DNA from 3 places in the Bradyrhizobium sp. DOA1 genome. Region 3 is predicted to be linked to each of the others. Evidence: predicted binding sites of a transcription regulator. Region 3 holds the regulator's gene; each other region holds the start of a gene.
The links. The regulator PhoB, encoded in region 3, activates phosphate uptake and scavenging genes when phosphate is short. The targets are predictions, from matches to a motif close to TGTCATNNANCTGTCAT.
Positions count from the first base shown of each region.

Region 1: the regulator PhoB is predicted to act here: its motif matches at 5,019-5,035, upstream of phnF (phosphonate metabolism transcriptional regulator PhnF).
Region 2: the regulator PhoB is predicted to act here: its motif matches at 1,835-1,851, upstream of phnC (phosphonate ABC transporter ATP-binding protein).

Region 1 covers NZ_JXJM01000001.1:6,180,961-6,188,067, forward strand. The annotation lists gene SE91_RS28540 (alpha-D-ribose 1-methylphosphonate 5-triphosphate diphosphatase) at 1-380, opposite strand, end outside; gene phnL (phosphonate C-P lyase system protein PhnL) at 386-1,084, opposite strand; gene phnK (phosphonate C-P lyase system protein PhnK) at 1,107-1,898, opposite strand; gene SE91_RS28555 (alpha-D-ribose 1-methylphosphonate 5-phosphate C-P-lyase PhnJ) at 1,891-2,781, opposite strand; gene SE91_RS28560 (carbon-phosphorus lyase complex subunit) at 2,778-3,881, opposite strand; gene phnH (phosphonate C-P lyase system protein PhnH) at 3,886-4,494, opposite strand; gene phnG (phosphonate C-P lyase system protein PhnG) at 4,499-4,912, opposite strand; gene phnF (phosphonate metabolism transcriptional regulator PhnF) at 5,070-5,798, shown strand; gene phnE (phosphonate ABC transporter, permease protein PhnE) at 5,924-6,739, opposite strand; gene phnE (phosphonate ABC transporter, permease protein PhnE) at 6,766-7,107, opposite strand, start outside.
Region 2 covers NZ_JXJM01000001.1:6,188,701-6,195,807, forward strand. The annotation lists gene phnD (phosphonate ABC transporter substrate-binding protein) at 1-921, opposite strand, end outside; gene phnC (phosphonate ABC transporter ATP-binding protein) at 982-1,791, opposite strand; gene SE91_RS28600 (transferase hexapeptide repeat family protein) at 1,964-2,632, shown strand; gene SE91_RS28605 (alpha-D-ribose 1-methylphosphonate 5-triphosphate diphosphatase) at 2,629-3,822, shown strand; gene SE91_RS28610 (DUF1045 domain-containing protein) at 3,841-4,539, shown strand; gene SE91_RS28615 (hypothetical protein) at 4,549-5,136, opposite strand; gene SE91_RS28620 (selenium-binding protein SBP56-related protein) at 5,220-6,620, opposite strand; gene SE91_RS28625 (dihydrodipicolinate synthase family protein) at 6,956-7,107, opposite strand, start outside.
Region 3 covers NZ_JXJM01000001.1:7,233,031-7,240,137, forward strand. The annotation lists gene SE91_RS33495 (Hsp33 family molecular chaperone) at 1-6, opposite strand, end outside; gene argF (ornithine carbamoyltransferase) at 285-1,208, opposite strand; gene SE91_RS33505 (aspartate aminotransferase family protein) at 1,208-2,416, opposite strand; gene SE91_RS33510 (GcrA family cell cycle regulator) at 2,886-3,398, shown strand; gene phoB (phosphate regulon transcriptional regulator PhoB) at 3,639-4,346, opposite strand; gene phoU (phosphate signaling complex protein PhoU) at 4,369-5,085, opposite strand; gene pstB (phosphate ABC transporter ATP-binding protein PstB) at 5,097-5,918, opposite strand; gene pstA (phosphate ABC transporter permease PstA) at 5,915-6,760, opposite strand; gene pstC (phosphate ABC transporter permease subunit PstC) at 6,765-7,107, opposite strand, start outside.

The DNA.
Region 1 (7,107 bases), 1.1 Mb from region 3:
GTCGTGATCGCGGCGGCAAGCACGCCCGAACGACCATCGACCTCCTCGGCGCCGTCCTCGCGCCAGACCCGGAGCGAATCGAACACCGTGGTGATGCCCGATGTGGCGAGCTGGCCGTCATAGGAGATGACGGCCGCGACCGGATTCCAGAACACCTTCGGACGCGGCACATAGTGCGCTTCGAGATGATCGGTGTGGAGCTCGATCAGGCCCGGCATGACCAGATCGCCGCCGGCATCCTCGGCGCCGGCGGGCGCCCTACCCTCGCCGATCTCGGCGATGCGGCCACCGACGAGCGCGAGCCAGCCCTGCTCGATCACCCGGTCGGCGAGCACGACCCTGGCATTTGCGATGACAATGTCCTTGGCGTTCATGTCCATTTTCCTCAGGCCGCGGCGGCGAAGCTGGTGACGTCGACGATGCGGTCCGCAATCAGATGACGGATTTCGTCGTCATGGACAATGGCAACCATGGCGACACCCTGACGTTTCTTTTCGGCGACCAGCTCGACCACGACGGCGCGGTTGGCGGCGTCGAGCGAAGCGGTCGGCTCGTCCAGCAGCAGGATCGGCAGGTCCGAGATGAAGCCGCGCGCGATGTTGACGCGCTGCTGCTCGCCGCCCGAGAAGGTCGCGGGCGGCAGTTGCCAGAGGCGCTCGGGGATGTTGAGACGATGAAGCAGGTTGCCGGCGCGGGCCTGCGCATCGGCCCGCGACATGCCATTCACGATCAAGGGCTCGGCCACGACGTCGATCGTGGCTACCCGCGGCACGGCGCGCAAGAACTGGCTGACATAGCCGATGGTAGAGCGGCGGACGTTGAGCACCTGCCGCGGCTCGGCACTGGCGAGGTCGATCACCGCGCCGCGATGGCGGATGCCGATGCGCCCCGAGTCACAGCGGTAATTGCCGAAGATCATCTTCAGGATCGACGATTTGCCGGCGCCCGAAGGGCCCGACAGAACGACGCATTCACCTGGATTGACGTGAAAGGTCACGCCGCTGACGACGGGCAGCTCGATGCCACCCTGCAGGTGCATCGTGAAGGTCTTTCGGGCATCAGTGACGTCGATCATGGCAGTCATCGGAACACTCATCTGGGAAAGTTCATGGCGGCAGGATCGAGGAGACGAGGAGCTGGGTATAGGGCTCGCGAGGATCGTCGAGCACCTGATCGGTGAGGCCGGTCTCGATGACGCGGCCGCCCTTCATCACCATCACACGGTGCGACAACAGACGCGCGACCGCGAGGTCGTGCGTGACGATGATGACGGCGAGGTGCAGCTCCGCGACCAGGCCGCGCAGGAGGTCGAGCAGGCGGGCCTGAACCGAGACATCGAGCCCGCCCGTCGGCTCGTCCATGAACACCAACCGTGGCTCCGTGACGAGATTACGCGCGATCTGGAGGCGCTGGCGCATGCCGCCGGAATATGTCCGCGGCGCATCGTCGATGCGCGCGACGTCGATCTCGACGCGGGTTAGCCAGTCCGACGCGGTGTCGCGGATGCGGCCGTAGTGGTTCCACCCCACGGCCATCAGCCGCTCGCCGACATTGGCGCCGGCGGAGACCGCCATGCGCAGGCCCTGTGCAGGATCCTGGTGCACATAGCCCCAATCGGTGCGGAACAGGAAGCGCCGCTCGGCCTCGCCCAGCGTCGTGAGATCGCGGGTGATGCCATCGCGCATCCGGTAGGAGACGTGACCTGCGCTCGGGGCGAGCTGGCCCGACAGCATTTGCAGCAGCGTCGACTTACCCGAGCCGGACTCGCCGACGATCGCGAGCACCTCGCCGGGATAGAGCGAGAACGACACGTCGCGACAGGCTGCGATGCGTCCGAACGACTTGCTGAGCTTGTCCGCGATCAGAAGCGGCTGATCATTCTCAAGCGCATCAACCATGGGAGCCCGCCTTCTCCTTGTACGGCGCGGCGCTGAGGCTGCCGTGATGGCCGGCGGCCTGGCGGCCCTCGCAATAATCAGTGTCGGAGCACACGAACATGCGGCCGCCCTTGTCGTCGGTGACGATCTCGTCGAGATAGGAGTTCTCCGCCGCGCACAGCGCGCAAGGCGCGTTGAAGCGGTAGGGCTCGAACGGGTGGTCCTCGAAATCGAGCGACACCACCTGCGTGTAAGGCGGGATCGCATAGATGCGCTTCTCGCGGCCGGCGCCGAACAGCTGCAGCGCCGCGCAATTGTCCATCTTGGGATTGTCGAATTTCGGCGTCGGCGACGGGTCCATCACGTAACGTGCGTTCACCTTGACAGGATAGGCATAGGCGGTCGCGATATGACCGAACCGCGCGATATCCTCATAGAGCTTCACATGCATCAGCCCGTATTCGGCCAGCGCATGCATGCGCCGCGTCTCGGTCTCGCGCGGCTCGAGAAAGCGCAAGGGCTCGGGGATCGGCACCTGATAGACCAACACCTGATTCGCGTTCAGCTCCGCCTCGGGAATGCGGTGGCGGGTCTGGATCACGGTCGCATCATTCGTCGCCGTGGTCGTGGCAACGCCCGCAGTCTTGGCAAAGAACTTGCGGATCGAGATCGCGTTGGTCGTGTCGTCGGAGCCCTGGTCGATCACTTTCAGCACATCGTCAGGACCGAGGATCGCGGCCGTGACCTGCACGCCACCGGTGCCCCAGCCATAGGGCATCGGCATTTCGCGGCTGGCGAATGGCACCTGATAGCCGGGGATCGCGATCGCTTTCAGGATCGCGCGGCGGATCATCCGCTTGGTCTGCTCGTCGAGATAGGCGAAATTATAGGCAGGCGCGTTCATTCCGCGGCCTCCTTCATGGCATCGGGCGCATTGGCTTCGGCAAATTCCTTCCGCAACTTGCGAAGCAGGCCGAGCTCAGACTGGAAGTCGACATAGTGCGGCAGCTTGAGATGCTCGACGAAGCCGGTCGCCTGCACGTTGTCCGAATGCGACATCACGAATTCTTCGTCTTGCGCCGGGGCGAGTGCCTCTTCACCGAGCTCGCGGGCACGCAGCGCGCGGTCGACCAGCGCCATCGACATGGTCTTGCGCTCGCTCTGGCCGAAGGCGAGGCCATAGCCGCGGGTGAAGCACGGCGCTTCCGTCACCGAGCCCTTGAACTGGTTGACCATCTGGCACTCGGTCAGCTCGATTGAGCCAAGCGGCACGGCGAAGCCGACGTCTTCGGCGAAGAATTCGACCTCGACCTCGCCGAACCGGATCTCACCGGCGAAGGGATGGTTGCGGCCATAGCCGCGCTGGGTGGAATAGCCCATCGCCAGCAGAAATCCTTCGTCGCCGCGCGCCAGATTTTGCAGGCGCAGGTCGCGATCCGCCGGAAAGTTGAGCGGCTCGCGGGTGAGATCGCCGACGCTGGAGCCCTCCTCGGCCTGCGGCGAGGATTCGATCAGCCCGTCGCGACCGAGTATATCCGTCACGCGCGGCGTCGCCGCGGTGGAGGCTTCGGCCGTCGCCGGCGCCTCCGGCACGAAGCCTTCGGCGAGCGAGGGATCGAGCAGGCGATGGGTATAGTCGAAGGTCGGCCCGAGGATCTGGCCGCCGGGGATATCCTTGAATGTCGAGGACACCCGCCGCTGCACCCGCATCGCGCCGGTGTCGACCGGCTCGCTGGCGCCGAAGCGCGGCAGCGTGGCGCGGAACGCGCGGACCAGAAAGATCGCCTCGATCAGATCGCCGCGCGCCTGCTTGATGGCGAGAGCGCCGAGCTCGCGGTCATAGAGCGAGCCTTCGCTCATGACGCGGTCGACGGCAAGGCCAAGCTGCTCCGAGATTTGGTCAAGCGTGACTTCGGGAACACTGGGGTCTCCCCGCCGGGCGTTTGCAAGCAGGCGATGGGCGTTCTCGATGGCGCGTTCGCCGCCTTTGACTGCGACATACATGCTTTCAGCTTCCCTTGCTCACGACGCGCGTGGTGCGGGGGATCGCGACCACGGCATCATCGGCGACCAGCACCACGTCGATGCCGCGTGGAAACAGCGCCTCGTTCATGCTCAGGCGCTCGAACAGATCGAACGGCTTGATCGACGCCTGCAACGTCGCAACACCGTCGATGCCAGGGCCACGCAGCTCGAAGCTGCGGCCGGAATCCAGACCGTCAACCTGCAGGATCAAGGTGGTCGAGCGATCGGGATATTCGCTGGTGCCGAGCGCGAAACGCTCGAGCGGGGGCAGCGCCGCGCCGTCACTCATCAAGGCGAAGCTCGCGATCGAGGTGTCATGCACCACCGGCGCACCGGTGTGGAACTTGAGCCATTTCACAACGTCGGAGCTTTCCGCCATGCGCGCATCGAGCCAGAGCGGCGTGTCGTGATCGAACAGCGTCAGCGCGATCGCGGCCGTACCGCGCATCATCGCCGCGGGCGCTCCCGCCATCGGCACGATGCGCTGGACCGAACCCGGCCGCGCCATCGCGTCCATCACCGAACGAAAGGTCGACTGCGCCGACAACACCTTGTCGGCGAAACCTGGCGGCAGTTCCGCAATCGTGGTCATGATCTCAGCCCTCACCGCGCACCATGGTGTAGAAATCAACCTTCGTCGCGGCGGTCTCGGCCGCGGCCTGTTCGCGGCGAATCATAAGCTGCTCGCGCAACGGGGCGATAACGGCGCGCTCGACAGCCGAGCCGAAATCACCGGATTGCACCAGCGCATCGCACAGCGCGATCAGCCGCGCCTTTTCACCGTCGCGGCCGAGCGTGTAGCCGAAGCCGACCTCGCCGCTGGCGAGCCGCACCGCAGCGCGCGACACGGTGGCTTCGCCGAGGTTGAACGGCGCACCGTCGCCGCCGATTCGGCCGCGCAGCATGACGAGACCGTTTTCCGGTGCGCGCAGATCCTGATGCTCCGGCAGGGCCAAGTTGCGGAGGCGGGCGGCGATCTCGCCCGCCTCCGCGTGCGCCAGCACGGCCATCGCGGCCTTGCGCTGGGCTTGCTGGTTGTTGTGCTGGGTCACCGCCTCACCGATCTTGCCGCCATGAAGTTGTCTATGATACTAGACAACTTCATACGGGAGCGCCATGACTGTTTCGTGACAAAGCCGTGATTTTCGGGCTAGGCTGACCAGCGATATGAGCATGCAAGACACTGCATCGTCGGGCGTTGCGTTGTGGCGCCTCGTTGCCGACGGCATCGAGCGCGGCATCGCCGATGGCCGCTTTGCCGCCGGCGACAAGCTGCCGGGCGAAGTGGAGATCGCGGAAACCTATCGCGTGAACCGCCACACAGTGCGGCGCGCGCTGGCGGCGCTTGCCGAGCGCGGCCTGGTGCGGGCCGAACGCGGCAGCGGGACCTATGTCGAGGCGCAGAAGCTCGCCTATCCGCTGCGCTCGCGCACGCGCTTTTCCGAGATCGTCGGCGCCGAGGGACGCGAGCCGCATGGCCGGCTGATCGAGACGACCGGCGACGTCGCCACCCGCGAACTCGCGCGGGAACTCGGATTGAAGACCGGCGCGCCGCTGGTGCGGATCGAGGCGATCCGCCTCGCCGACCGCACGCCGATCTGCGTCTCCACCACATGGCTGTCAGCGGAGCGGTTTCCGGACGCCGGCACGGTGTTTGCGGCGAGGCGCTCCATGACCAAGCTGCTGGAGCACTTCGGCATTCGCGACTACCGCCGCGGCGCGACGCGGATCACGGCCGGCATCGTCGACGCGACCGACGCCGCACGGCTGGATCTCGCGCTGGGCCGTCCGATCCTGGTGGTCGATGCGACCGACCACGATCTCGACGGCAAGCCGCTGGTGACCAAGCATTCGCGCTTCGCGGCGGAGCGGGTGGAGTTTCTGGTGGAGTCGTAGGGGATTCTATCCACGACACGGGAGCCGTAGGGTGGGCAAAGGCGCGACAGCGCCGTGCCCACGATCATTCTCGATCGCAAAAGCGGTGGGCACGCTGCGCTTTGCCCACCCTACGGCACCGTCGATCACGCCACCGCGCGCTTTCCGATGATCGCGAAGCGCAGCTTGCTCGAGATGAAATCGATCGCGGCGACCGCGACCAGAATCATCAGGATCAGGAACGACACCTTCTGCCATTCGAGCACGCGGATCTGCTCGGCGAGCTGGAGGCCGATGCCGCCCGCGCCGACGATGCCGATGATGGTGGCCGAGCGGGTGTTGGATTCGATGAAATAGAGCACCTGGCCTGCGATCACCGGCAGAACCTGCGGCAACAGGCCGAAGCGGATCTCGTGCAGTGCGCTGCCGCCGGAGGCCCGGATGCCTTCGACCTGCTTCTGGTCGGCGCCTTCGATCGCCTCCGAGAACAGCTTGCCGAATGCGCCGAAATCCGCGACCGCAATGGCGAGCACGCCGGCGAACGGGCCGAGCCCGACCACGTTGATCCAGACCAGCGCCCAGATCAGCGTGTCGACGCCGCGGATCGAATCGAGGACACGGCGGACGGGGAAACGCAGGATTTTCGACGCCACCACGTTACGCGCGGCGAGCAGACTGACGGGGAGCGCGAAGATGGCGGCGAGCGTGGTGCCGAGCAGCGCGATCGACAGCGTCTCGCCCAGCGCCTTCAGGTAGACCGGCAGCGAGGAGCCGGGATCCGGCGGGATCATCATCAGGCCGATCCAGCCGAGCTGGCTGAGGCCGGCGACGAAGCGTGACGGCGAGAAGTCGAGATCGACCAGGCCATAGACGAGGATCGCGAACGCCGCCACGATCATCGCCGGCATCGCCAGCCGCGCCGAGGCGGGCCGGTCGAACACATCAGGGTAGCGCGCACGCATCTCTCGCGTGTCGACCTCCTGCTTCGTCACGCCCGCGCCTCCTTGCCGAACAGGCGGCCGCGCAGCCAGCCGGTGGTGATGTCGATGACGAAGACCGTGACGATGATGGTGAGCAGGATCGCGCTGACGTCGGAGTAGTAGAATTTGCGGATGGCGACGACGAGCTCCTGGCCGATGCCGCCGGCACCGACGAAGCCCATCACCGAGGCCTCGCGGACGTTGATCTCGAAGCGCAGCAGCGCATAGCTGGCATAGCCCGCGGTCACCTGCGGCACCACGGCGAAGCGCATGCAGGCGAGCCAGCTCGCGCCGGTGGAGCGGATGCCCTCGACCGGCTTCATGTCGGCATTCTCGACGATCTCGGAGAA
Region 2 (7,107 bases), 1.0 Mb from region 3:
CTTGCGCAGCGCGTCGACGAACTTGATCAGCTCGATCGTGCCGTCCCAATCCTTGGTCGTGGCGGCATGGAAGCCCTTCTTCTGGCCGTCGGAGAGACGGTCGAACGCGGCCTTGTCCTTGGTCGGCGCATCGAAGAAGGCTTTGGCGATGGCGGCCTTGGCGTCATCGGGCAGATCGGAATTATAGGCATAGGGTCCGTTGATGATCGGCGCCGATTTGTGGACGATGCGGAAATCGTCCTTCTTCATCGGCGAGCCGTCGGCATTCTTCAGCATGCCCTTGGTCAGCATCTGCGCCAGCGTGGAATCGTTGTCGCTGGTCCACTGGTTGGCGGCGACGTCGACCGTGCCCTGCGCCAGGGCCAGCATCGCGTTCTCGTGGCTGCCGGTGAAGACGACCTTGCTGAAATAGGTGTCGGCGTCGTGGATGCCCAATTTGTCGAGCTCGAAGCGCGGCACGTTGTTGCCGGAGGTTGAGTTGGGGTCGACGAGGCCGAGGTTCTTGCCCTTGAGGTCGTCGATCTTCTTGTAGGCGCTGCCTGCCTTGACGAAGAACACCGAGTAATAGCCGGTCGAGCCGTCGGCGTTAATGTCGTTGGCGAAGGCGTCGGTCTTGACGCCGGTCAGGCGGGCGCGGGCGAACGAGGCCGAGCCGTAGCTCGCGATCTGGATGTTGCCGGCGCGCTGGCCTTCGATGACGGCGGCGTAGTCGTTGGCAATGCGCAGCGTGACCTTCACGCCCAGTTCCTTTGAGAGATAGCTGACGAACGGCGCCCAGCGCTCCGTCACGCCGGAGGCGTTCTCGGCCGGGACGACCGCGAAGGTCAGCTCGGGATATTTGGCCTTCCAGTCGCTTGCCGAGGCGGAGGCCGTGAAAGCGAGCGCAGCGGCGCCGGCGAGGACTAATCTACGAGTGAACATGGTACCCTCTTCATCATCAGTTGGGGTCGGTTGACGCAAAAACTTGCAACGCAACACGGCTCAGGCAGCCGCAGCCGTTCCGAGTGCCGGAACGCCCTCGGGCGCCGGGACAGGCGCGCCGCCCATGACGTCGGCGGCTTCGAGATCGTACAGCTCGCGCGCCACGCGGTCGGTCAGCGCGGACGGTGCGCCGTCGAACACCACGCGGCCCGCGGCCATGCCGATCAGGCGGTCGCAATAGCCGCGGGCGAGATCGAGCGAATGCAGGTTGCAGAGCACCGTGATGCCGAAATGCTTGTTGATGCGCAGCAGCGCATCCATCACGATCTTGGTGTTGCGCGGATCGAGCGAGGCGATCGGCTCGTCGGCGAGGATGATGTCGGGCTGCTGCACCAGGGCTCGGGCGATCGCGACGCGCTGCTGCTGACCGCCGGAGAGCTGGTCGGCGCGCTGTGCGGCGAGCGTCGCGATGTCGAACTGCTCCAGCGCGGACATCGCCAGCGCCTTGTCCTGCTCAGGCCAGATCTGCGAGAGCGAGCGCCAGGCCGGCATCGTGGCGAGGCGCCCCATCAGGACGTTGGTCAGGACATCGAGCCGGCCGACCAGGTTGAATTGCTGGAAGATCATCGCCGAACGCGCCCGCCACTGACGCAGCTCCTTGCCGCGCAGCGCGGTGACGTCGAGACCGTCGAACAGGATCTTGCCCTGTGTCGGGGTCACCAGGCGGTTGACGGCCCGGAGCAGCGTCGATTTGCCGGCACCGGAACGTCCGATCACACCGACGAAACCGCCGGGAGAGATTTGAAACGAAGCGTCGTCCACCGCGGCTTTTGCGCCGAAGCGGCACGTCAGACCTTCAACCACCAGCATGCAGGGCTCCAGAGTAGCTGGGGCCCACCGCTAACGCCGGCGCTTGACACTTGTGTGACATCAGCGTTGCGGTGCGGCGATCCTACACAGCTCATCCCCTGTCATCGCTACGTCATGATATCGTCATCAAACCGCTCGAAGAGGAACGCTCCGCCCACGCCTTGGATACGATATGGCCGCCAAAGCTCTTTCGATTCAGCCGACCATCGACCCTTCGGCCACACTGCACGAGACGAGGCTCGGCGCCTATACCGAGGTCGGCGCGCGCACCATCCTGCATGAAGTGGCGATGGGTGATTACTCCTATGTCGTCAACGATGCTCAGATCACCTACGCCACCATCGGAAAGTTCTGCTCGATCGCGGCGATGACGCGCATCAACCCCGGCAATCATCCGATGCACCGCGCGACGCAGGCGCATTTCACCTACCGATCCAGCGCCTATTTCGAGGGCGAGAGCGACGACGCCGAATTCTTCGCCTGGCGGCGCCAGCATCACGTCCATATCGGCCATGACGTCTGGATCGGCCATGGCGCGATCGTGCTGCCGGGCCGCAACATCGGCACCGGTGCGGTGATCGCGGCCGGCGCCATCGTCACCAAGGACGTACCGGCCTACACCATCGTCGCCGGCAATCCCGCCCGTATCGTGCGGCGGCGGTTCTCGGAGGAGATTTCCGGACGGCTCGCGAAGCTGGCCTGGTGGGACTGGGATCACGACAAATTGCGCAAAGCGCTGCCTGATTTCCGCAAGCTCGGGATTGAAGATTTCCTGGCGACATACGAAGCACAGGCGAGCTCCTTCCCCGGTTCTCCCAACAAACGAAGCGCGGTCGCGTGACAGAGATATTCCTTGAAGGCGGCCGGGCCCTGATCGGCGCCGAGCTCGTCGAAACCTCCCTCCTCGTGTCCGGAGCGGACATTGCAGAGATCGATGGCTCCCGCGGCCGTTCGCGGCTGGCGATCGATGCGCGCAACCTGCTCGTGCTCCCCGGCATCGTCGATCTGCATGGCGATGCCTTCGAGCGCCAGATGATGCCGCGCGCCGGCGTCCACTTTCCGATTGACGTCGCGCTCGCCGACAGTGACCGCCAGGCGATCAGCAACGGCATCACCACCGTGTTTCACGCCACGACCTGCTCGTGGGAACCGGGCCTGCGCAGCGCCGACAATGCGCGCGGCCTGATGGAGGCGATCGAGCGACAGCGCCCGCAATTCGCCGCCGACACCCGCTTCCACCTGCGCCACGAGACCTACAATCTCGACGCCGAAGCCGAGATCAGCCAGTGGCTCGCCGAAGGCCGCGTCGACCTGTTCGCCTTCAACGACCACATGGACGGCACCGTCGCCGACATGGCCAAGCCCCGCAAGCGCAACCGCATGGTCGAGCGCACCGGCCTTTCGAGCGAGGATTTCGACCGGCTCGTCGGGCGCGTGGTCGCGCGGGCTGGCGACGTGCCGGCCTCGGTAGCGCGACTGGCCGCGACGGCTCGCGCGACGGGGGTGCGGATGCTCTCGCACGACGATGCGACGCCGGCGATGCGTCAGGAGTTTCGCGAGCTCGGCGCATTGATCGCCGAGTTTCCGATCAATGAGAAGACGGCGCGAGCAGCCGCAAGCCACGGCGATGCCATCGTCTACGGCGCGCCGAACGTCGTGCGCGGCGGCAGCCACACCGGCTGGACCAAGGCGTCGGACATGATCGCCAAGGGTCTCTGCTCGGCGCTGGCGTCGGACTATTATTATCCTGCACAGCTGCTCGCCGCATTCCGCCTCGCCGCCGACGGCGTGCTGCCGCTGACGGAAGCGTGGGACTTGGTCTCCGCCGGCCCCGCGCGCGCGGCCGGCCTCACCGATCGCGGCGTGCTCGCCGAGGGACGCCGCGCCGACATCCTGCTCGTCGACGACAGCGTGGCGCTGCGACCGCGGCTCGTCGCGGTGATCTCGGGTGGCAAGCTCGTGCACCTCACCGATGCGACGCGGCTGCTCGCAGCGGTGGCAACGCCGCGCGAGGCTGTCGCCGCGGCCTAAATTGGCTATGCTGAGGTGATGACAGGTTTTCCCCGCTACGCGATCTATTTTGCCGCCGGCTCTGACAGCGCCCTCTCCCGCTTCGGAGCCGAGCTGCTCGGATATGATGCCTACACCGGCGACGAGCTGCCGTTTCCGCGTCAGGCACTGGATATCGCGCCGGATTGGCGCGACGTCACCGCCGACCCCCGCAAATACGGCTTCCACGCTACATTGAAAGCGCCAATGGCGCTCGCGCCTGGCCGGACCGAAGCCGAGCTCGCGGCCGCCTGCGCGGCCTTCGCCGGCACGCCGCGGCCGATCCCGACGATCCGGCCGATCGTCGATTCCATCAGCGGCTTCATCGCCGTCATTCCGGCCGAACCGCTCGATGCGCTGCAAGGGCTCGCCGCCGATTGCGTCCGCGCGTTCGATTCGTTCCGCGCCGCGCTCACGGCGGAGGACCGCGCGCGGCGCAAGCCCGATAAGCTGAGCGAACAGCAGCGCGACCATCTCGACCGCTGGGGCTATCCTTATGTGATGGAAGAATTCTGCTTCCACATGACGCTGACCGGGCGGCTGGACGCCGCGCGACGCGGGCCGATATTGGAAATGCTGCGGCGACGGTTTGCAGCGCTGGGGCTTGATGCACTTGAGATCGACCGGCTCGCGCTGTTCAAGCAGGACGATGCCAAGGCTCGCTTCCGCATCATCGGTGAGTGGGCGTTGACGCGGTAGACTTCGCCGTCAACTCGCAAGATTGAAGGCGAGCGCCAGCGCGCCGACCAGAATGAGGCTGGTCGCCCAGACGGCATCCAGATTGAACCAGCTTCGCGAGACGAATTTCAAACCCAGATAGCGGTAAACCAACCACGCCAGACATCCGCCGGCGCTGACCATGGCGACGACGTGCACCAGGGACACCAGCATCGTCATGGCGAGACTCGCCTTCATCAGCGCGCCCGCCGCCTGGTGGCCGGCATCCAGCTTGTAGGCCTGGCAGAGCCCGAGATAGATCGGCACGAGCATCAAGGCGGCGCCGTGGGCAATGGCGACGGCAAACGACCAGAGCGCCAATTGCGTCGGCGGAATCCGTGCCAGCGCGCGAGGATGCCTCCGGGCGAACAAACGATAGGCGCCGAAGCCGATGACGACAAGGCTTGCGACGAGCTGGATCGGGCGCTGCCACTCGGCCAGCACGAGCAGAAATGCGAATGGCAGCAGCACGAGAAGCGTTGCCAGGAGATGGCCGGCCGACAGGGCCCACAACGCGCGGAAGAGCGCGCGTGGACTCTTGTCCATGAGCCCGGCCGAAACGGCGAGCGGCCATCCCATCCCCGGATTGATGCCGTGGTAGAGACCGCTCGCAACAAGCGCCAGCCAGAGCCAGCCAATCGCCGGGCTCGCCTGCCCCCAATCTAGACCGACGGGTAGCAAAAGGAGTCCGTCGAACAATCGCCGCCCTCCAGCCTGATCTGGTGCGCACGATATCCGTCGGGGAAGCTCACGAAGTAATCCTTGTCGAGTTCGAGACCGCCGTTGCGACCGGCATTGGCCATGACCTCAACGCCCGGAACGCCGTCGGGATAGAACTGGTCGTCCCAGGTGGAATAGAGCGAGTTGGTCCAGTACACGCGCCGGCCGTCGCGGCTGACCTCGACCATCTGCGGCCCGGCCGCAAAGGCCTTGCCATTTGGATGCGGGGTGCGGCGCGCGATGCCGCCGATATGGACCGAGCCCGCGAGCTTCGGCTTTCTGGGATCGCTGACGTCGTACTGACGCATTTCACCCGTGCCCCAGCACGAGACATAGAGGAACCGGTCATCCATCGACAGGTCGATGTCGGTCACCAGCGGCGGCACCGCGCCAAAGCCCTGCAGCAGCGGCGGGAGCTTCTCCTTTGGCGCGGGCTCGGGCGGGATCGTCGCCGTCTTCTCGGCATGGAATTTTCCGCCTTCGCGCCACCACGTCCAGATCGACGCCTCGAGGTTGGTGGTGTCGACCACGACACCAACGAAGCCGTATTCGCGAACCGGGTCGTGCGCCGGTCGTACCTCCAGCGCCATTTGATGATTGGCGCCGAGGTCGATGGTCTGGACGTTGCGGCGGGCGCGAAGATCCCAGAAGTGGAGACGGTGGCCGTATTTGTTCGCGAGCAGATCCTCCGGGACGATCCCGTTTTCGAACTGCGGCGGCAACGCCCACTCGCTCGTCACCATGTAGTCGCGCGGCAGGTTCCACCAGAAGTCATAATGCAGCGTCTGCGGACCGCGGTCGATCTCCCATCGTCCAAGAACCTCAAACGTCTCGCAATCCATGATGAAAACGCCTGGAGGTCCGCTGGTGCCGTCCTTGCCGCCGCCGCCCAGCGTGCTGACGTAAATGCCGTCGGGCCCGCAATGGATCGTGTGCGGCCGCGAGTAGCCGGTCTTCTTGAAGACTTCATCGGGCTCGATGATCTTGTGAATCTTGGCTTGGGTCGGATCGGGCTTGGTGTCGATGATATAGATCCGCGACGAGCGCAGCCCGGGGATGATGAGATAGCGCCGCTCGACAAAGGCGTGGCCGGTGAGCGGCGACAGAGCGGAGGAGCAGGCATTCCAGCCGAAGTGATGAAACTCGTCGCCCTTGTTGGGCATCGTCACGGTGTGGACGATCTGGCTGTAGGTCGGCGATCCCGGCTTGACGTCGATGACCGCGAGAGCATCGGGCTTCGAGAAATCCGGGCTGAGCAGCAAAGTGTAGGCAAAGTTTTCCGCAGGTGCTTCCATCGCAAGCCTGGGCGATGCGTGGAAGGTGGGATCCGGCCTCATCGTCATGGCACTGCCTCCCTTTGTCGGTTCGGGCCAACCTGGCTCGAAATAACGGCATAATGAAGAGGTGTTGGGCGATGTCTTGAGACTGCTCCGCGGCTTGGTTGGCGAGCTTACGATACTTGATCGCCGGGCCGGGGGAAACTGGCTGAATCGCGCCGGCTCGACGCTTCAGCCCAAATCGGCGCCGTCGCCGTCTCGCTTGCCGGGACGACGTTGTGGAGGGAGATCGGCTCAACTAGTTCCGTCATTGCGAGCGAAGCGAAGCAATCCAGGCCTTCTCCTCCGAGACAGTCTGGATTGCTTCGTCGCTTCGCTCCTCGCAATGACGTTGGAGAGACCTACTTCCCCCACCGAAGCGCGAGCGCATCACGCTCCTTGGCCAGCTCCAGCAACCCTGCGCGGGTCGCCGGATGCAGCGGCTGCAGCGGGTGGCGCACCGCATCGGACTCGATCACGCCACCGGCCTGCATCATGACCTTGCAGGCGATCA
Region 3 (7,107 bases):
AACCATGGCGCTCTATCTGGGGTCTGAGATGGGGATTGGAAGGGGGTGCGATCCGGATGCAGAATGGATCACACGAAAGCACGACAAGATCAGTGTCGTCCCGGGACTCGCAAGGCGCGAGCCCGGGACCCATAGCCACATGATTACATCACAACGCGAGATGACAACCCCGAGTCCTCGCCAAACAACTTCCTGTGGCTATGGATCCCGGATCGGCGCGCCGCTGTGCGGCGCTTGTCCGGGACGACAGTGTGTGCAAGGCGGTCGCCGGGCTTCCACCGGTGCTACTTCACCGCGTCGAAGCACCAGGCCAGGATGCCCTTTTGCGCGTGCAGGCGGTTTTCGGCCTCGTCGAACACGACCGATTGCGGGCCGTCGATCACCTCGTCGGTGACCTCCTCGCCGCGATGGGCCGGCAGGCAGTGCATGAACAGCGCGTCGGGCTTGGCCAGCGACATCAGCTTGCCGTTGACCTGGTAGGGCTTCAGCACGTTGTGACGATGCTCGCCCTCCTTGTCGCCCATCGACACCCAGGTGTCGGTGACGACGCAGTCGGCGCCCTTCACCGCGGCTTCCGGATCGGTGCCGAGCACGATGGGCGCGTTGGTCGCCTTGATCCAGTCGCGCATCACCTTCTTGGGTGCGAGCTCCGGAGGCGTCGCAACATTGAGCTGGAATTTGAAGCGCTCGGCGGCGTGCGCCCAGGACGCCAGCACGTTGTTGTCGTCGCCGGTCCAGGCCACCGTCTTGCCCTCGATCGGGCCGCGATGCTCCTCGTAGGTCATGAGGTCGGCCATCACCTGGCAGGGATGCGAACGGCGCGTCAGGCCGTTGATGACGGGCACGGTCGCATAGGCGGCAAGCTCCAGCAGCGCCTCGTGATTGAGGATGCGGATCATGATGGCGTCGACATAGCGCGACAGCACGCGCGCGGTGTCGGCGATGGTCTCGCCGCGGCCGAGCTGCATCTCGGCGCCGGTGAGCATGATGGGCTCACCGCCGAGCTGGCGCATGGCCACGTCGAACGACACCCGCGTCCGCGTCGAAGGACGCTCGAAGATCATCGCCAGCGTCTTGCCTTCGAGCGGCCTGACCGGCTGATGCGCCTTCTGCTTCGCCTTCATGGCGGAGGATGCGGCGAGCATGCGCTTGAGCTCCGACAACGGGAGCTCGTTGATGTCGAGGAAGTGTCTCGGCGACTTGCTCATCAGCTTGCCGCCCGCTTGGTCTGACTGGACGAGATCGCAGCGCAAGCACGCTCGAGCCGCCCGACGCTGTCCTCGATCTCGGCTTCGGTGACGATCAGAGGCGGCAGGAAGCGCACGACATTGTCGCCGGCACCGACCGTGAGCAGCTTTTCGTTGCGCAAGGCGGCAACGAGATCAGCCGAAGGCACCACCGCCTTGATGCCGATCAGCAGACCTTCGCCACGGACTTCGCTGACGATATCGGGGTGGCGGTCGATCACGGAGGCGAGCTTCTGCTTGAGCAGCAGCGACATCTTCTGCACGTGATCGAAGAAGCCGGGCTTGAGCATGACGTCGAGCACGGCGTTCGCAGCGGAGATCGCGAGCGGATTGCCGCCGAACGTCGAGCCGTGTGAGCCGGGCCCCATTCCGGCAGCCGCCTCCGCCGTGGCGAGCACCGCGCCGATCGGGAAGCCGCCACCGAGCGCCTTGGCGAGCGACATCACGTCGGGCGTGACGCCGGTGCGCCGGTGCGCGAAGAGATCGCCGGTACGCCCCATGCCGGTCTGCACCTCGTCGAAAGCGAGCAGAAGACCCTTCTCGTCGCAGAGCTGGCGCAGCGCCTTGAGGAAGGCGGGCGTCGACGAACGCACGCCGCCCTCGCCCTGGATCGGCTCAATCAGGATGCCAGCGGTCTGCGGGCCGATCGCCTTCTTCACGGCCTCGATGTCGCCATGCGGGACCTGGTCGAAACCGTCCATCGGCGGACCAAAACCTTCGAGGTATTTTGCAGATCCGGTCGCGGCCAGCGTCGCCAGCGTGCGGCCATGGAAGGCGCCTTCGAAGGTGATGATGCGATAGCGTTCCGGATGGCCCTTGGAGAAGTGATGGTGGCGGACCAGCTTGATCACACCCTCCAGCGCCTCGGCGCCGGAATTGCAGAAGAACACGAAGTCCGCAAAGCTCTCGTTGCACAGGCGCACGGCGAGCTTCTCGCCATCCGGGCTCTGGAACAGGTTCGACATGTGCCAGAGCTTCGTCGACTGCTCCTGCAAGGCCTTGACCAGCGCCGGATGGCAATGGCCGAGCGCGTTCACCGCAACACCCGAGGTGAAATCGAGATAGCGATCGCCATTGGTCGCGATCAGCCAGCAGCCTTCGCCGCGCTCGAAACCAAGGTCGGCCCTGGCGAAAACGGGAAGCAGATGCGGCGCGGCGCTGTTGGTCATGACCATCACTTGGATGTTGCATTTGAATGTTGAGACCTGCCTGGCATGCCTTGCGCAGCGCACCATTGACCGGTCCGGAAAACGAAACGTGCCGCCTTTTAAGGGCGGCACGCGGCACTATCTTATGCCTGGCAAGACGGGTGTCAATGCCGCCCGGAAAGCCTCGCGAAACGCTGATTCCGTAGTCTTGCGGTGCCGATTTTGCGGGGTTTTCACCACGGAACATGTGGAAGCGAGTCGGCGGACTCTTGCGCGGGAGTCACGCCATATTGTAGCGTTTGGACTGTCAGATACGACATCTCGTGCAGCGGTTCTGATCCCAAGAGTCCTCATGTACCGGCGTAAACGTTCGGGCGCTCGTTGCGCGCCCGGCGAGCCTTAAGGGATTCTGGCGGCACGGGTTTTTTCAAGGCTTAGGCATTCGCTGCGAGGCCCCAGGATGGCGGCGCGCAGCGAGGGAAAGGGTGCAATGACGGTTTTGACCTGGTCCGATGATCGCGTCGAGCAGCTGAAAAAGCTCTGGGAGGCCGGACTTTCGGCCAGCCAGATCGCGGCTGAGCTCGGCAATGTGACCCGCAATGCCGTGATCGGCAAAGTGCACAGGCTCGGCCTGTCCGGCCGCGCCAAGAGTCCGTCTTCGGCCGCTCCGCGGCCGCGCAAGGCACGCCCGGCGCAGCACATGATGCGGGTGACCCGTCCGATCTCGCGCGGCAACACCGCGCTGGCGCAGGCCTTCGAGGTCGAGGTCGAGGCAGAGCCCGTCACCTACGACAACGTGGTGCCGATGAGCCAGCGGCTGTCGCTGCTGGAATTGAACGAGGCGACCTGCCACTGGCCGGTCGGCGATCCCTCGAGCCCGGATTTCTTCTTCTGCGGCGGCAAGGCGCTCTCCGGCCTGCCCTACTGCGCCCAGCACTCGCGCGTCGCCTATCAGCCCGCAGCGGATCGCCGGCGCGCGCCGGCCAAGCCGAGCACGCGGTGAGCGGGGTTTAACTGACTGCAAGGACAGCAGCCGTCGCGCGATGACGGCTCCAATTGCTCGGTGTCACCCCCGCGAACGCGGGGATCCATAACCCAAGGGCGCAATTGTTGCGCGAGATGGTCACACCGAGTCGTCGTCAAACCACGTCTTGTGGTTATGGGTCCCGGGTTCGCGCTGCGCGCGCCCCGGGACGACAGCTGAGATTGTAGCCACAGCTGCCAGCGAACAAACTCAAAAACCTTACGTCTGCTCCGCCTTCGCAAACCGATCGTCGAGCGCATAGCCGGCACCGCGGACCGTGCGGATCGGGTCCTGCTCGCGGCCGAGATTGAGCAGCTTGCGCAGGCGGCCGATATGGACGTCGACGGTGCGTTCGTCGATGTAGATGTCGCGGCCCCAGACGCTGTCGAGCAGTTGCTCGCGCGAGAACACGCGGCCCGGATGCTCCAGGAAGAACTCCAGAAGGCGATACTCGGTCGGGCCGAGATCGATCGGCCGGCCCGAGCGCGCGACGCGGCGCTTGTCGCGGTCGAGCTCGATGTCGCCATAGGCCAGCACAGTGGCGAGCCGCTCCGGGCTTGCCCGCCGCAGAAGGCCCTTCACCCGCGCCAGCAGCTCCGGCACCGAGAACGGCTTGACGATGTAGTCGTCGGCGCCGGTCGCAAGACCCCGCACCCGCTCGCTCTCCTCGCCGCGCGCGGTGAGCATGATGATCGGCAGCTGCTTGGTCTCGGGACGGGTGCGCAGACGCCGGCACAGCTCGATGCCTGACAGCCCCGGCAGCATCCAGTCGAGCACGATCAGATCGGGGATGTGTTCCTTGAGGCGGGTGTCGGCGTCGTCGCCGCGCATCACCGTCTCCACGTCATAGCCGTCGCCTTCGAGGTTGTAGCGCAGAAGCTCGGTGAGAGCTTCTTCGTCTTCAACCACCATAATGCGTGCGCCCATGTGGTCGTCGCTCCTTAAGTCGTCAGGTATTCGGGACCGTCGTGGCGAAGGTCGTCATGTCGCCCTTCGGCCGCTTGTCGGTCATCGCCTGACCCTCGATCATGTAGAACACGGTCTCGGCGATGTTGGTGGCGTGGTCGCCGATCCGCTCGATGTTCTTGGCGCAGAACATCAGGTGGATGCAGAACGAGATGTTGCGCGGATCCTCCATCATATAAGTGAGGAGCTCGCGGAACAGCGAGGTGCAGATGGCGTCGACCTCCTCGTCGCCCTTCCACACCGCCATCGCCGCCGGCAGATCATGCGCGGCATAAGCGTCCAGCACCGACTTGACCTGCTGCTGCACGAGGTCGGTCATGTGCTCGAGGCCGCGAAACAGCTTCAGCGGATGGAAGTCCGCATCCAGCGCGGCGACGCGTTTGCCCATGTTCTTGGCGAGGTCGCCGATGCGCTCCAGATCGGTCGCGACGCGCATGGCGCCGACGATCTCGCGCAGGTCGACCGCCATCGGCTGGCGGCGGGCGATGGTGAGCACGGCGCGCTCCTCGATGCGCTTCTGCAGCGCGTCGAGCTCGGCGTCGATGGTGACGACGCGCTGGCCGAGTGCGACGTCGCGGCGGATCAGCGCGTCGACGGAGTCGACGATCATGCGCTCGGCGATGCCCCCCATCTCGGCGACCAGGCGGGTGAGCTCCTGGAGGTCGGTGTCGAAGGCCTTTGCGGTATGTTCAGAACCCATGTCCCGTCTCCTCAGCCGAACCGGCCGGTGATGTAATCCTGCGTGCGCCGGTCGCTCGGCGACGTGAAGATCTTGCTGGTGTCGTCGAACTCGATCAGCTCGCCGAGATACATGAAGGCGGTCTTGTCGGAGACACGGGCCGCCTGCTGCATGTTATGGGTGACGATCGCGATCGTGTAATTTTCGGACAGTTCCTGGATCAGCTCCTCGACCTTGGCGGTCGAGATCGGATCGAGCGCCGAGCAGGGCTCGTCGAACAGGATCACCTCGGGCCGCACCGCGACGGTGCGCGCGATGCAGAGACGCTGCTGCTGGCCGCCGGAGAGCGACAGGCCGGAGGCGTTGAGCTTGTCCTTGACCTCGTTCCACAACGCGCCGCCGCGCAGCGCCTTCTCGACCCGATCATCCATCTCGGATTTCGAGATCTTCTCGTAGAGGCGGATGCCGAAGGCGATGTTCTCGTAGATCGTCATCGGGAACGGCGTCGGCTTCTGGAACACCATGCCGACGCGGGCGCGCAGCAGGTTGAGGTCGAGCTTGGGATCGAGGATGTTGGTCTGATCCAGCAACAGCTGGCCGGTGGCACGCTGGCCCGGATAGAGATCGTACATCCGGTTGAAGATGCGCAGCAGGGTCGACTTGCCGCAGCCCGACGGGCCGATGAACGCCGTGACGCGGTTGGTGCCGAGCGCCAGATTGATGTTCTTCAGCGCGTGGTGCTCACCGTAATAGAAGTTCAGGTTGCGCGCGGTGACCTTGGCGGGCGCCTCGGGCAACGGCTGCGAGCCGGGGTGAACGGTCGGCGCACTGACGGAAACAGACATTTCGCTCATTTTGCAGTCCTCTCGGCGCCAAGGATGCGCGCGCCAATGTTCAGGGCAAGCACAGTCAGAGTGATGAGCAGCGCGCCGCTCCAGGCGAGTTGCTTCCAATATTCGTAGGGGCTCTGCACGAAGTTGTTGATGGTCACCGGCAGGTTGGCCATCGTCTTGTTCAGGCCGAGGCTGAAGAACTGGTTCGACAGCGCCGTGAACAGCAGCGGCGCGGTCTCGCCCGCGACGCGGGCAGTCGCCAGCAGCACGCCGGTGATGAGGCCGGAGCGCGCGGCCCGATAGGCGATGCGCTTGATCACCAGCGACCGCGGCAGACCGAGCGCGGAGGCCGCCTCGCGCAGCGGGTTCGGCACCAGCAGCAGCATGTCTTCGGTGGTGCGCACCACGACCGGGATCACGATGACGGCGAGCGCCAGCGCGCCGGCGATGGCCGAGAAGCCCCGCATCGGCACCACCACCGCGCCGTAGATGAACAGGCCGATGATGATCGAGGGCGCCGACAGGAGAATGTCGTTGATGAAGCGGATCACCGAGGTCAGCTTGTCGTTGCGGCCGTACTCGGCGAGATAGGTGCCGGCGAACAGGCCGAGCGGCGCGCCGATGCCGACGCCGATCACGGTCATGATGAGCGAGCCGACGATGGCGTTGAGCAGACCGCCCTCGTTCGATCCGGGCGGCGGCGTGTTCTCGGTGAAGACCTGGAGGTTGAGCCCGGCAAGGCCGTTGTAAAGCAGTGTTGCCAAGATCAGCGCGAGCCAGGTGACGCCGAACGCTGCGGCTGCGATGCAGAGGCCGCGAATGACGATGTCCCAGCGGCGGCGGCGTAAATAGATCGGGTTCATGGCTTCACTTCCCCGCCTTGGTTTCCAGGCGCAGCAGCATCAACCGGGCGGCCGCGAGCACGAAGAACGTCAGCACGAACAGCAAGAGGCCGAGCAGGATCAGGCCGGACTGGTGCAGGCCGTCGCTTTCGGCGAACTCGGAAGCAATCGCCGCCGAGATCGTGGTGCCCGGCGCGAAGATCGAGGAGGAGATGCGGAACGAATTGCCGATGATGAAGGTCACCGCCATGGTCTCGCCCAGCGCGCGGCCGAGCGCCAGCATGACGCCGCCGATGATGCCGACGCGGGTGTAGGGGATCACCACGCTGCGGACGACTTCCCAAGTGGTGCAGCCGACGCCGTAGGCG